One region of the Acetoanaerobium noterae genome, then DNA from elsewhere that is predicted to be linked to it. Evidence: riboswitches for the same ligand, from Rfam matches in the RefSeq annotation. Region 1 holds a riboswitch; the other holds the start of a gene.
What was found. Region 1 has a riboswitch for molybdenum cofactor ahead of B5X47_RS03425 (S-layer homology domain-containing protein). Riboswitches for the same ligand answer to the same signal wherever they lie in the genome.
Positions count from the first base shown of each region.

Region 2: it holds a riboswitch for molybdenum cofactor, as region 1 does, so the genes downstream of both, B5X47_RS06880 (aldehyde ferredoxin oxidoreductase C-terminal domain-containing protein) here and B5X47_RS03425 (S-layer homology domain-containing protein) in region 1, are expected to answer to the same signal.

Region 1 is NZ_FUYN01000001.1:676,752-684,515, forward strand. Features, by position in the region: gene B5X47_RS03410 (FMN-binding protein) at 1-711, opposite strand, end outside; gene B5X47_RS03415 (molybdopterin-dependent oxidoreductase) at 725-1,546, opposite strand; gene B5X47_RS03420 (two-component regulator propeller domain-containing protein) at 1,571-4,987, opposite strand; gene B5X47_RS03425 (S-layer homology domain-containing protein) at 5,061-6,257, opposite strand; molybdenum cofactor riboswitch at 6,304-6,424, opposite strand; gene B5X47_RS03430 (Lon protease family protein) at 6,687-7,764, opposite strand, start outside.
Region 2 is NZ_FUYN01000003.1:130,479-138,242, forward strand. Features, by position in the region: gene B5X47_RS06865 (putative bifunctional diguanylate cyclase/phosphodiesterase) at 1-825, shown strand, start outside; gene B5X47_RS06870 (4Fe-4S dicluster domain-containing protein) at 913-1,452, opposite strand; gene fdhF (formate dehydrogenase subunit alpha) at 1,477-3,576, opposite strand; molybdenum cofactor riboswitch at 3,750-3,872, shown strand; gene B5X47_RS06880 (aldehyde ferredoxin oxidoreductase C-terminal domain-containing protein) at 3,942-5,681, shown strand; gene B5X47_RS06885 (MoaD/ThiS family protein) at 5,755-6,087, shown strand; gene B5X47_RS06890 (MoaD/ThiS family protein) at 6,108-6,332, shown strand; gene B5X47_RS06895 (DNA topoisomerase) at 6,358-7,764, opposite strand, start outside.

The DNA.
Region 1 (7,764 bases):
CTTGGTTCCTGTAGTATTAATTAATACTACACTCATATCGAGCTGTTCAAAATCTTTTAGCTTTTTGGTATCAATTCTTTGAGAACCACCATCCCAGTTAATTACAAAGCTATTGACATCATTTTCCCAAATTTCTTGTGAAACTACATCAGGCACTTTTTCCATTTCTATGCCACGCACTTTATATTGATACGCTCCTATTGCAGCATTTACTGCATTAACAACTGCCTGTGAGCTCACTGTAGCACCCGTAACCTGAATTATGTCCTCAGGTTTTTCCTTATCTAGTACGACTAGATTCAAATATTTATTTGCCCCTATACCTTTAAATCTTTCTAAAAACCAGTTTTCTTCTACATGCTCAGCATATCCAACTGTTTCATTGTGATTTAGTATTTCTATTCCTTTGAGTTCATCACTCTCGTCATCTAAGGCAGCCAATACTTCAATTGGGCCAACATACCCAACACAACTAACTACAAAAGCCTTTATTACTCCATCTACCTCATATGCTCTTTTTACAGCTGGTAAATTAAGAGAAACAAATGTATCATCAGCTATATCTTTTACTAATTTGATTTTTTGAGCCTCAGGATAAAACGCTTTGATTTTTAATTTTTCCTGCGACGCAGTATTGTTTAGAATAAATGAGCACCCAATTACAGCAAGTATTATCCCCAAAATTATTATATAAAATTTTCTGTTTTTCATTTTATCACTTACCTTACTCAACTATTATTCTATCAATATTAGAAACCCACTGAGGCTTATTTACATCGCCTGCTTCTTTTTGGCCTACTATAAGCTTATACGGTGGTCCATCTGCGACATCATATTCTATTCCCTTTTCTTCCCAGGCTATAATCATGGGAAATTTTTTATTTGGATTGGTTTCATCAATATAATCTAATTTTTTTACCTGATTCACGGTAAATTCCATACTATATCCATCAGTGGCAATTAAAGTAATTTTTGATGCATTTGGAGAAATTTTTGCTTTTTGTTCTAGCAAGCTCCACAGCTTAACTCCCTTAAATAAGGTATGACCTGTTGTTCCGAAACTATTTAATGAATAAAATTCATCTTCAAAAATAATATCATTCATCGATTTTAATTCAGCTAAGGTTAGATTAAGCTTGTTTGCGATATTACCTTGTATTTTTAAAGTATTTGCTTCTGCTTTTTCTTCTACCTTTTGAACTTCTGCTAAGCTAGGTTCTGCTGAATTAGTTTCTGCTATATCATTATTTTCTTGTTTTTCTGGTGCTTGAATTGGCTTAGGCTCCTTAGAACTTTCTAATTTTTCTTCAGAATCCTCTTTGTTAACATTGGAAGCTAATTCCTGAGAAATTTCTTCCTCAGGAATATTACTAGCACTGTCATCTTCTCCATTAACTTTTATGTCTTCATCTTTTGACTTAGTATTTTCAGTTTGCGTAGATACATCCACGGATTGCTCTGTATTTTCTTTTGAAGTACATCCCCCTAGCATTAATATCCCAAGCAATAAAATTAATGCTAGTATACGTTTTGATTTAGATGGCATCTTTGCTAGCCTCCTTTAAAAGGTTTATTCTTCTGACGAAATAGCTGCTCCTCCATTACTTCCTACAAAAATACTGTCTTTGTCTACATCAATATAATAAATATTATCCCATTGTCTACTTGGAAAGGTATTTGTCGAATCTATTTTTTTTAGAATTTTACCTACTTCTTCACTTACAAGTAGCCCACTTCTATGAGTTGCTATATATAATCTTCCTTTATGTTTTTTATCTGCTTGTATAGCTCTTATATCATCTTCTGAAGCTATGTCAGGAAATAAATCTTTTGCCTTATATACTTTTTTTACTCCATTTTTAATGTAATCAATTTCTGCATGTCCTTGCCCTGGATAATTTCCTGATCTAGTTATCCATATACTGCCTTCACTGTCAATTGAAATACTCCTTACCCAGTTTGTTCCAAAAGACTTATTCTCAAAGTCAGTATACGTAGTGATTTTTCCTGTTTTATCAATATACTGATAGCCTCCTATATATTTAGGATTTTCAGTATCTCCTATAGTATCTGGATAAAACCCTATCCATACACCACCTTTGTCATCAGGCTCAATAGCATCCACAGAGCTTAGAATCAATCCATTTTTCTTAGTATATACCTTCCATAAATTATTTTTATCTATATATACTGCTCCACTTCCTGTTCCTATCCACATGCCACCTTTACCATCTAGCTCTAATTCTTGGACAAAATTCGAAGGAAGTAAAGAATTTTCAGTATTTAGAAGTTTCCAACTATCCCCACTTTTAACTAGTATTCCCTGTGGAGTTTGAGCTCCTCCAAGAGCCATCCAAAGTTCTCCATTTTCACGCTGTACTATAGCATAAGAAATATCGACAGTTACTTCTCCTCCATTGTCAGTTGTAATTTTTGTAAGATTGTTCCAACTTCCTTTGGGGGTCTTTATCGCTACTCCTGCATTGTTAGTTCCTACCCAAAGATTTCCATCCTTGTCTATCTCCATACATCTTACACTAGCTTCTGGTAATTCTTTTCCCGTGTCATTTTTATACAGCTTCCATATATTATTATCAGTTTCGTTTTTTGCTAAAGCAGAATCATTTGCGGTTCCAAAATTGAGTTGCTTAACATCTTTCATTTCTGGAGCTTCATAATCTCCCGTTCCTACTACGATACAGTCTACCCATTTCACCCACATAGATTTACTTTCTTCAACTACTAATCTCAGTGGACCATAAGCATTGTTGTTAATATAGCCTGTACTTCCTTCATTTGGAACAAGAGGATAACCATCAACTGCATAAGCAAGTAATATTTTCTTTAGCTCTCCCTTGGAATTAACACTTCCGTTTATAACCTGGTCCGTGCTTCGTAGAATTTGATTGTAGCTTTCTCCACTAAACACTCTTATACTTGGTGACTTAACTCCATCCTTAAGCTCTACTGCTTTTGATATCATATCCCAAAGAACTACTCCTTCAAACTCTCTAATTCCGTCTCCTGTATATATATCTCTAATAGCGTACTGCTTCATTTCTTCAACCTGCCTTAGAGTAAGAGTAACTGGCTGTTTTATCTGAGACCCAGTAATTCTAAGTGCTGGCTTATCTAGATATTCATCATATCCATTTTGATTATGACTCCATGAATCACCTGCAGTCACATCTTTATGATTTGCTTTTCCTTCTATGCTACTTTTTATATCTGTAGATATAGATTTTCCTCCACCAATAATAATTTCTTTTAGAAATTGTACTTGATTTGAACCATTAGTGTCATTGTAGTTGGTCTTTCCAAAAATTATTCTTAGTGGTCCACCATCATTTCCTAGGCCTGCATTATATCCACTATCAGTAGGTCTAGTGACATATGGATATCCGTTGAATCCATATGCTAAAAGCACTGGCATTCCAGAGTTTAACGGCTTAACCTGATTTCCATCAAAGCTTCCGTCACCTTTATCCATAGCCTGCTTTTCGTAGTATCCATAGAGTGAACTATCCTTTATTTCTTTAATTGTCATAGGCGCAAAATTGTAATTATCTGCTGCTATGAATTGAATACTAGTGGATTCATCTATATTTGGATCTATTCCAGCTTTAAGTAAGAGTTCCCATAGAGTAACACCTTTATACTTATTGTAATACCAAAAATATTCGCTATTTGATAAACTATATTCCATTTCTAACTGAATATCCTTCATGGCTTCTAAATCCGACACTTTATACCTTACCTCTTTACTCATCTTATTGCCATGAATCACAATTTCATAGTCCGTGTACTTGGTGTCATTATATGGAGAATAAGTATGCTCATAAATATTTTTTGCATCTTTTTCTTCAACATACATATATGCAACATTAGAAAATTCCTTTGCATCTTCGCTCTCTTGCTTATAAATAAGTTTGAAGCAGCCATTATCGTTGTATTTATCAGGCTTAAATCCAACATCTGTATCTAAATAGACAAGAGGTACTCCATTGATACCATAGGATACTGTATACTTATCTGCCTCAGAAATTGGTACAGTAAGAATTGGCTGCCTTGATTTATTTTTGAACACAATATTTCCTGCATTAGGCTTTACTTTTACATAGTTGTCAATCAAGTGCTTAACATTCATTCCTTCATATGTGTTTTTGACAATCTTATTCTTTATTTTTTCAAAGGTTGTGACTATTCTTTGACCTTTCGAATCTTCTTCTATCTGTCTGAGCGATATAGCTCTATATCCCTCAACAGCTGGCCCCTCTACTGTAAATGTTGCACTAGATATAGCATCGACATTGTAAGGCGCTCCTATATAGTCTATATGCTTATATGTGGATTTTATTGCTGGCTTTTCTAATGTAGATTCTTCTCCTATTGTAATTTTTACAACTTCTTTTCCCCACTTAGACATATTCATATCATCTATGTTTGTTTGCCCAAACAATAGTTTTGGAAAGTCTTTATCCAAATCACTATCTGTAAGAGCTCTATCTTTCCAACTTACTGGTGGCTTAAATTTATCCTTTGGAAAATCTGCTAAAACTGCTGTATATCTAGCAATCATTGGTGATACTTTTACTCTTTTAGCTTCTGTAAAATCACTTGAATAATATGTATTTTGTAGCTCACTTACTGATTTATTAAACTCAAATCCATCTGCACAAGTAAATTTTACTGTGTAATCCTTATCTGTTTTTAAATTGGTTTTTCCTATTAAATCAAATAAATCATAGCCTTTTGCCTTAACTATCTTATGAAAACTTAAACTATTATTGGTAGAATAAAATCTTTCAGTCATTTTATACTTAGACCAGTCAGATGATGTTATTTTGACTTCGCTATGAATTCCACTGCCAGTAATTAATAGCTCTGTAGCTAAGCCTTCCGCAGATATAGGATTAAATACCATCAAAGAAAAAATCATGCATAATGTAAGTAAATAACTTAAGCCTTTCAACTTTCTCTTATCCATACTTATCTCTCCCAACCTATGCAAATGAGCGAAAGCTGTTGCTATCGCTCATTTACTTAATTCTAGACTGTTATTATTTTTTAAATAAAGTATTATAGACTATAGATGCAGCTTCTGCTCTATTGACAACTTTCGCTGGTTCAAAGTTTTCTGTTGCAATGCCTTCAAAAACCCCTTGAGCTTCAAGCCATGCTATAGAATTTCCTGCCCATCCAGGAACCATATCCTTATCTACATATTTTGACTTTTCCATTACAAACTTAGTCATTTTTGCTTCAGCTACGACTCCAGATTTTACAGCTGCTTTTCCTGCTACTACAGCTATTTCTTGTCTGATTATAGCTTTTTCAGGCTTAAATGAACCATCTGTATATCCTGTGAATAATCCTGCATCAACAGCTGCTTGAACATAAGGAGCAAACCAATCACTGGCATCTACATCTGTAAATCCACCTTTGTATTCTTTAGGTTCATATCCTAAAGAAGCAACCATAATCGTGCATATTTGAGCTCTCGTAAGGCTAGCCTCTGGGTTAAATTTCCCTTCACCCATTCCATTTATAATTCCTTTTTTAGCAAGCTCTTGAATAGCTACTTCTGCAAATTTATACTCATTAGTTATATCATTAAACACTATAGCTTGTGTTTCTTCAGTATTTGATTCTGGAGTAGTACTTGATTCTGGAATATTAGAGGTTTCAATAGCCTCTCCTACAGAAATATTAACAACCATTTTGAATACAGTCCCAAATTCTCCTGCAGTTTTTACTTTCCTATAAACTGTTATTTCTTCACTGTCAGCATTGTCATCATTATTGATATTTTGGCCGTCAACTTCATAAGCTAAAACATATTTTAGCTCTGGATTAAAAATATCTTTTAGTGATTGAGGATCTATTGCATATCCATCTGATGCTGTAAATAAAACCTGTGCATCATTTGCAGTTACACCTGCTTTTTCTTTTAGCACATAATCAAGACTAACCCCTTTTACCTTAGCAGATTTCTCTCCCGTCTTGCTATTATAAATGTACTCATCTTCGATTTGAGCTTCTGCAGGCATTGCCTTTAAATCTTCTAGCGTAAGCTTTAATTCAGTTTTCAGCCCCACTCCTGTAAGCTCTACAGCGACCTTGTCTCCCCCTTGTGCAAATACTGCTGATTGAGCTATCAACATTACTAGCACCAAAAAACTTGTTACAAATCTCATCTTTTTCCCAAACATTTTTACATACACCTCTTCCTTTTTTTCAAGTAAATCTTCAAGCATTTTAAGGAAGCACGCACAAAAAAACAGCATGCCTAATGGAATGTTGTTTTGCGCATGATATTCTCCTTTCCATCAGGAGGCCTGATTGTTTCCAATCAAACCCTATCGGCACAGCAACCATAAATTTAAAAATCCACAGGTTGAAATGCTCGGAGATTTATTTAATTGAATAATATTTTAACATACTTATCAACCAGTGTAAATAACAGAACTTTCTAAAAATTTTTCTTTCTAGCTTTGTTTATATAACAACTTATTTTTACAATTAATCTTATTTATTATATGAAAAAACCTCCAAAAATATAAGCAATTTTAAATTAACTTACCTTCTCCGGAGGTTTATTTCATATTATATTTTGGGCATAGTTTTGAAATACTATTATATTAATCTAAAATTTAAATTAATATAATATGAGAGCATAAAATCAATTATTCTTCATCTTCACTATCCTTAGCTTCTTCTTTTTCTTCGTAGTACTTTAAACCCTCGTGAATTTTTTCTTCGATTTCATCATGGCTTAGTCCTGTTAATATTTCTAGTCCTTCCTCTACATTAGAAATAGAATATATATGGAACTCTCCTTTTTGGACTGCTTCTACTACTTCATCTTTGAGCATGAGGTTCTTGACATTTTGCTTTGGAATTATAACCCCTTGGTTTCCAGTTAGACCCTTTAGCATACATACATCAAAGAAGCCTTCAATTTTTTCATTAACTCCACCTATAGGCTGAATTTCTCCCTTCTGACTGATAGAGCCAGTTACAGCTATATACTGTTTTATTGGTATTTGAGCTATGCTTGATAGGATAACATAAAGCTCAGTAGAGGATGCACTATCGCCATCTATACCTGAATAGTTCTGTTCAAAGGTTATGGATGTTGTAACTGATAAAGTGGTTTCCTTAGCATATTTTTCACCTATATAGCCCGAAAGAATGAGAACTCCCTTGTCATGACTAGAGCCACTTCTTCTTACTTCTCTTTCTACGTTTATTATTCCAGCCTTGCCTTTATAGCTAGATGCTGTGATTCTTGCAGGCTTTCCAAATGAATATTCTCCTGTTCCCATGACAGCAAGTCCATTTATTTGTCCTATTTTTTCTCCATCTATATCTATTAGAAGCGTTCCATCTTCATACATTTCATTTAGCTTTTCTTCATACTTATTGTTACGGTATCTCTTTGCATTTATTGCTCTTTGTACATCTTGAGCGGTAACAAATACACTAGTCTCATCACTAAGTGCATCAGCTTCATATAGTATTTCTACTAGCTGGTTATATCTTGAGCTTAGTTTATCCTTGCTGTCAGCTAGTCTTGAGCTGTACTCAACAACCTTTTCGACAGCTTCCTTTGAAAAATGCTTTAGACCCTTTTCTTCGCACTGAGTGGCGATAGAACGTGCAAATTTATATACATTCTCAGATGATCTTTGCATTTCCACATCAAAATCTGCCATAATTCTAAATAGCTTTCTAAAGTCTTCATCATAAGAAAATAAAACA
Region 2 (7,764 bases), on a different contig from region 1:
TATTTTTTCTTTGACAATGATTTAAGTGAAAGAGTGCAAAAGAAACATAGCTTAGAGGTAATGCTAAAAAATTCAAATTTCGATAACGAATTTAAATTATACTATCAGCCACAATATAGAACCTCAGATAATAAATTAGTCGGAATGGAAGCTCTTCTAAGATGGATTCATCCTGAAGAAGGTTTTATTTCACCAGCTGACTTTATACCTATAGCTGAAGAAACTGGAATTATATTCAGTCTAGGTGAATGGGTAATTAATCAGGCAATGTGTCAAGCAAAAGCTTGGAATCAAAAATATAATATGGATTTACAGGTTGGTATTAATATTTCTCCACTTCAAATTGAAAACTCAGATTTTGTTAATAGGATAAGACAAAAAATCCACGACGAAGATATTAAACCAGAATGGATAGATATAGAAATAACCGAGGGCGTAGCTATGAGCTCTCAAGTTTCTATGGAAGAGATATTCTCTGGCTTAGCAAACATAGGAATAAGTATATCAATAGACGATTTTGGTACTGGATACTCGTCTCTGAGCTATATTAAAAGATTTGATATCGATAGACTTAAAATAGCAAAAGAGCTAATTGACAATATAGCTGAAGATAAAAATACTCTTCTCATAGTAAAAGCTATAATCATGATGGCTAGAGGAATGGGATTAAAGACAATAGCCGAAGGTGTAGAGGAACCAAATCAATTAGAAATACTAAAAGTATTAGAGTGCGATGAAATTCAAGGCTATATATTTGGAAGACCTGTTCCACCAGATATATTTGAGCTAGAGCATATAGACAAAACTATTCACTCTTCAAATTAATACAATCGAATATTGCTAATTAATTCCAAGAATTCTATTGTATTGAAAAAAGGTCCAGCTAAAATTTTTAGCTGAACCTTTTTTTATTTATACTGTTCTTAGAGTACTTGCTTTTCTTTTGTTTTTACTTATTTCATTTATATCCTTTTGCTCTACTAAGATAAAAGCTTCAGCTGGGCATATCTCTACACATGCTGGTCCGCCTTCTCTTCCTACACATAAATCGCATTTTATGGCTACCATAGGCTCTAAGTTAGTAGTGTCGCTTAGCTTTGACTCTTTTTTCAAGGTTGCTTCATCATGAACCATATTCATTGCTCCAATAGGGCAAGCTAAAATACAAGTCTTACAGCCTATACACTGCTCAGTCTTTATTATTATTTTATCGTCTTGATGTATTATCCCAGATACTGGGCATACATTGGCACATGGAGCATCCTCACATTGTCTGCACTGAATAGGAGTTGTAACAATATCTGCTCTAATCAGATTTACTCTAGGTGAAAATGGTATCTCGTCCTTATTTGCTGTAACTACGGATTTATCGATATGAGCTACTGCACATGCTATTTCACAAGCCTTGCAGCCTATACATTTTTTAGGATTTGCTATAACAAAAGTATTCATCTATACTACCTCCCCTTTACTATCCTACACTGCATTTTGAGTTTCTTTTTTAAAGATTTTTCTTTTTTGACATCCAAAATCAGAAAAATCTAGTTTTTTTACATTAACTGAACACACCTTGTACTCAGGGGTTTGTGTGATAGGATCTGCGGCACTATTTGTCAAAATATTACCTGGATTTTCAGTAAAGTGGAAAGTAATAAAAGTCAAGCCTTCTGGTACTCTGGTTGTAACTTGAGCTTTAGTTATAAGTGAACCTCTGCGAGTTGTTACAGATACCTCATCTCCATCTTCTATGTTTAAGTTCGCAGCATCTACAGGATTTATTTCTATAGATTCCTCTGGATGAGTTCCATTTAGCCCCCAGCAGCGCCTTGTCATAGTTCCAGTATGATAATGAGCCACTACCCTTCCAGTAGTAAGCATAAGTGGATACTCTTTATCAGGCATTTCAGCTGGGTCTCTATGTTCTATTGCAGAAAACTTTCCTAATCCTCTAGAAAATTTCCCTATGTGTAATATCGGTGTTCCTTTATGGTCTTCAGTAGGACATGGCCAAGAAATGACTTCATTTTCTATTCTGCCATATGTAATTCCTGCATAGCTAGGAGTTACAGTTCTTATTTCATTGAATATTTCTTCAGGAGATTTATAATCGCTAGGATATCCCATAGAAGAAATCAGCTTGCTGAGTATCAACCAGTCAGGCATAGAGTTTCCTATAGGCTCAACTGCCTTTCTTACTCTTTGAACTCTTCTGTCTGTTCCACTAAAAGTTCCATCTTTTTCTGCAAAGCTTGCTCCTGGTAGTACTACATCTGCAAGCTCAGCTGTCTCAGTCAAAAATATATCCTGAACAATAAGACAGTCAAGATGCTCTAAACAATGCTTTACATGAGTAACATCTGGATCGCTTCTAACTGGATTTTCTCCAAATACATATAAAACCTTAACATTATCTTTCATTATTTCATTAAGTACATTAGGAATAGTAAGTCCTACTTTATCGCTAAGTGGCTTATTCCAAGCTTTTTCAAATTTTTCTTTTATTGCTGGGTCCGTAACTGCTTGATATCCTGGATAAACGTTAGGAAGAGCTCCCATGTCACAAGCCCCTTGAACGTTATTTTGACCTCTAAGTGGATTAACACCAGCTTTTGGTTTTCCAAGATTTCCAGTTACCATAGCTAAATTTGCAATAGAAAGCACATTGTCTACTCCTGTAGTATGCTGTGTTATTCCCATTGTGTAGTAGGAAGCAGTATTGTTTGATTTTGCAATTATTCTAGCTGCTTCTCTTATTTTTTCAGCTGGAACCTTAGTGATTTTTTCACTGTATTCTGGCGTATATTTAAGAACTGTTTCCTTCATCTGCTCAAAGTTTTCAGTCCTAGTATTTATAAATTCATTGTCTGCTAGATTCTCATTCAAGATTACATTTATCATAGCATTAATAAGTGCTACGTCAGTACCAGGCTTTTGTCTTAACCATACATCAGCATGCATAGCCAAATCAGTTTTTCTAGGGTCTGCTACTACAAGCTTGGTTCCCCTATCCTTTGCTTGAAGTAATTTTAGTCCAATAATCGGATGACATTCAGTCGTGTTTGTCCCTATTGCGAAAATCGCATCCTTTTCATCCATCAAATCAATTTCGTCTATAGAGTTTGTCATTGCTCCACTGCCAAAAGCTGTGCCCAGACCGGACACTGTAGGTGCATGTCAGAGTCTAGCGCAGTGGTCAATATTATTAGTCCCAATCGCTGCTCTCATTAATTTCTGCATTAAATAGTTTTCTTCATTAGTGCATCTCGCCGAGCTAAATGAAGCTATACTGTCTGGTCCATGGTCTTTTATGGTTGATTTTAGCTTTGAAGTTATAAATTCAAAAGCTTCCTCCCAAGATACTTCCTCTAGCTTTTCATTCTTTCTTATCATTGGATTTTTTAGTCTGTCATTGTGATGTACAAAGTCAAAACCAAAATGTCCTTTTGAACAAAGCTTTCCCCCATTTACTGCATTTTTTTCATTCGGAGTTACACTAACTATCTCCCCATCTTTAACGTTAAGATAAAAAGTACAACCCGAGCCACAGTATGGACAGGTAGTCAAAACACTCTGCATCTTACATCCCCCATTCCCTTTACTAATCCTTAATGAGAATATTTATTAAAAAAAACTGTATAAAAATAATATAGCATAAATTTAACAAAGTATAAACATTTTAATTGTAAACCTTAATGAGGAATCAAAAATAGACAAATCATCGCTTTTGTGATAAGATAAAAATAATCAGAATAATCAAACTTATCCGAGCTAACTATTCTAAAGTATTGAAATATATGCCATGAGGGTTGGCCAATGGGTAGAGTAGGAAACTACGCTGCCTCCCGCTATTTGGAAAGGATGGGGTTAACACTGAATTTCACTGTTATCCTGTATAATCTACTACGATTATACCTAAACCAAATTTTGAAGGAGGTTTTTTCATGCAAAAATTTATTAGAATTGACATGGCTACTCTAAAACACGAAATTACAGATGTGCCAGAAAAATATGCTGGACTAGGTGGTAGAGCACTTACTTCTAGCTTTGTAAATGATGAAGTTATCCCAACATGTCATGCACTTGGAAAAAACAACAAAATAATCTTCGCTCCAGGTCTACTTAGCGGAACATCTGCACCAAACTCTGGACGTATGTCTGTAGGAGCTAAAAGTCCACTAACTGGAACTATTAAAGAATCAAATACTGGTGGTTCTTCTTCTCAAATGCTAGCTAAAATGGGAATTAAAGCATTTGTAATCGAAGGCAAGCCAAGTGACGATAAGTTTTATGTAATTAAATTAGATATGAATGGCGTTACTATCGAGCCTGCTCCAGCTGAAATTTTAGGCGGTTGCGGAAACTATGATGCTATTCGTATACTAGGCGAAAAATATGGTTCTCACGTTGGAATTGCAATTATAGGGCCTGCTGGTGAGCACAGACTACCATCTGCAAATATTTCGTTCAAAGACCCTGAAGGTAATATTAGAAGCGCTGGTAGAGGTGGACTAGGAGCAGTACTTGGTTCTAAAAATGTAAAGGCTATAATCATAGATGAAACTGGAGCAAGCAAAGTGCCAGTAGCTGACCCAGAAGCTTTTGCTGCTGCTTCTAAGGTTTTTGCAAAGGCTCTATTAGACCATCCAGTTGCAGGCCAAGGTCTTGCACTTTATGGTACAGATGTATTAGTTAATATTATTAATGAAGCAGGTGGACTTCCTGCAAACAACTTCACTGGCGGAAGAATAGACCACAATGACAATTTCTCTGGAGAAACTCTAAATGCAACTATCACTGAGCGTGGTGGAGATGGAAAAGTTTCACACGGATGTCATAAAGGATGCGTTATTCGTTGTTCTCAGTGGTATCCTGATAAACAAGGTAAATACATCACAAGTGGTTTTGAATATGAAACTATTTGGGGACTAGGCGCTGATGCTGGTATCAAAGATTTCGATACTATCGCATATATAGACCGCGCTATGGATGATGTAGGAGTTGACAGTATAGAAGTTGCTGTTGCTGTTGCTACTGCAATGGAAGGCGGATTAATTCCTTGGGGCGATGGAGAAAAGGTTCTTGAAATAGTTAAAGAGATGGCTAATCCTACTCCACTTGCTAGAATCATAGCTGGAGGAACATCTATAGTTGGAAAAGTTTGCGGACTATATCGTGTTCCAGTAGTAAAAGACCAAGCAATCCCAGCTTATGATCCACGTGCTATCAAAGGTATCGGCTTAACATATGCTACTACTACTATGGGCGCAGACCACACTGCAGGATACTGTATCTCAGGAAACATCCTAAAAGTTGGAGCAGACATAGATCCTCTTAAAAAAGAAGGTCAAATAGAGTATGCACGTGCTATGCAAATCGGTACAGCTGCAATTGACAGTACTGGAATGTGTCTATTTGTATACTTTGGTATAGCAGACAGCCCAGCTGGCTATCAAGCTCTTATTGATATGATAAATGCTCAGTACGGACTTAGCTTAACTTCAGATGATGTAGATGAGCTAGGAAAGAATGTGCTTCGCGTTGAAAGAGACTTCAATAAACGTGCTGGCTTTACAAATTCACATGATAGATTGCCAGAATTTATGGAATATGAACCTATAGCACCACATAACGTAGTTTGGGATTTCAGCCCTGAAGAAATCGATGAAGTTATGAAGTTCTAATTGTAAAAAATGCTGAAAAGTCGGACATAGGTTCGACTTTTCATATTTAACCGATGTTAATACAGGAGGCAAAATGATGGAAAACTCAAGTAAAACAATAGAACTCAGAGGTTTTTTACAACTTGATGCCTTTTTAAAAAAGAAATTTGGAACCATGCCTGTATTTCTAGAAATCGATGGCCCTATAAGCGGTTTGGAGCTTTCTAAACAGCTAGAAATCAAGCGTGACGATATAGAAGTAATTTTTGTAAACGGTTTTGTTCAGCAGGTAGACTATATAATCAATCCTGGAGACCGCGTAGCCTTTCTGCCACCTGGATGTCCTGGCCCTTATAGGATTGCTTTAGGCTTTTATGGGAAAAATCAAGGAAATGAAGCAAATTTTAAACTCAAGAAAGACACCTAGATATAATTTAGGAGGAAATTATGCAAATCACTGTTAAGCTCTTTGCAAATCTAAGAGAAAATAGAGAAAAAATAATGGATATGGACGTAAGTTCAGATACTACTGTCAAAGAAATAATTGAAAGCCTAGGAATTCCTCTGCAGGATGTAGCAATAATAATGATAAATGGAAGAGGAACTAAATCTGATGCTGTGCTTAAGTCTGATGATGTGCTTGCTCTTTTCCCACCTGTTGGTGGGGGTTAAATTATCATATAAAAAGCCACTAAATTTAGTGGCTTTTTGTGATTTCAAGTTCTCCATTACCGCTTTCTTTGAACTTAATATGAACATCCTTATTTTCAGAAGTGTGGATTTTGATGCTGTTTTTGTCTGAAGCTAAAAGCTCTTTTACCAAATCCCTGGATATATCTTCTTTAAGCTCGGGCAGGGAATTCTTCCAAAGAGTAAAATTGCAGCTTTGTTTCCAGTTAGTACAAAAATACGCTTTTGAATTTTCCTTTATTTTACCATCCTTGCAAAGTGGACAGCTTCCTAATGGAGTTTTATCTATGTCATATGCTTGATTTTTAACATTAGTATTTTTTGTAAGAGTCAAAACTCTACTAGTATTTTTTTGGATATAGCTCTCTAGTTTTTTCATGTACTCATCATTTTTTATGTCACCAGAAGCTATCATAGATAGCCCTTTTTCCCAGCTAGCTGTGAGCTCTGGCCTAAGTAGTGAAGGGATTGAGCCATCAACTACGTCGTAGATTGATTCTCCTAAAGTTGTTGGAGCTAGAATCTGGGTTTTCTTATTGAGTGAAATATAATCTATTTTTTCCAGCTTACTCAATATCTCTGCTCTAGTAGCACTAGTTCCTATTCCACTCCCTTTGATTTGCTCTCTTAGCTCATCATCTTCGATTAGCTTTCCTGCATTTTCCATAGCAAGAATAATTGAGCCTGAGTTATATCGTTTTGGCGGAGTGGTTTCCGATTCCTTGATGTCCAGCTCTTTAACTAAAACAGTTTGACCTTTTTTTAGCTTTTTCAAAATCTCAGCCTTATCCTGCTTTGAATCGTCTTCTTTCTTTTCATCGTTTAAAATCACTTGAAAGCCATCTGAGGTACATACTTTTGAAGTAGAAAAAAATCTTTCATCTCCTAGCTTTGTTGTAATTGAAAGCTGATTGTATATTGCAGGAGGAAAAAATATGGCTAAAAATCTTCTTACTATAAGTATGTATACTTCTTTTTCTATTCCTGGAAGCTTATTGTAGGTTGATAAGCCTTGACCCGTCGGAATTATAGCGTAGTGGTCAGTTATGGCTTTGTCATTTACATATTTGGTTTTTTCTAGGCCCTTATGCTTGTTACTATTAATAACCTCTAAAGCATACTCTGGCAGCATCTTATCCTTTTCATCCAGTGATGCCACTTTATCTAGCTGAGTTAGACCTTTTAGATTTGAAAGAATTTCTTTGCAAACAGCAGTCGAAAGAACTCTTGCATCTGTTCTTGGATAAGTAATCAGCTTTTTTTCATAAAGGTTCTGGGCAATCTTAAGTGTCTGGTCTGGGCTTTGCTTTAGCTTTTTAGAAAGCTCATTTTGTAGCTCTGCAAGATTGTATAAAAGAGGAGGATTTTTAGTTTCCTTCTTTTTCTTAACATCTTCAATTACAGGCTTTTCGTT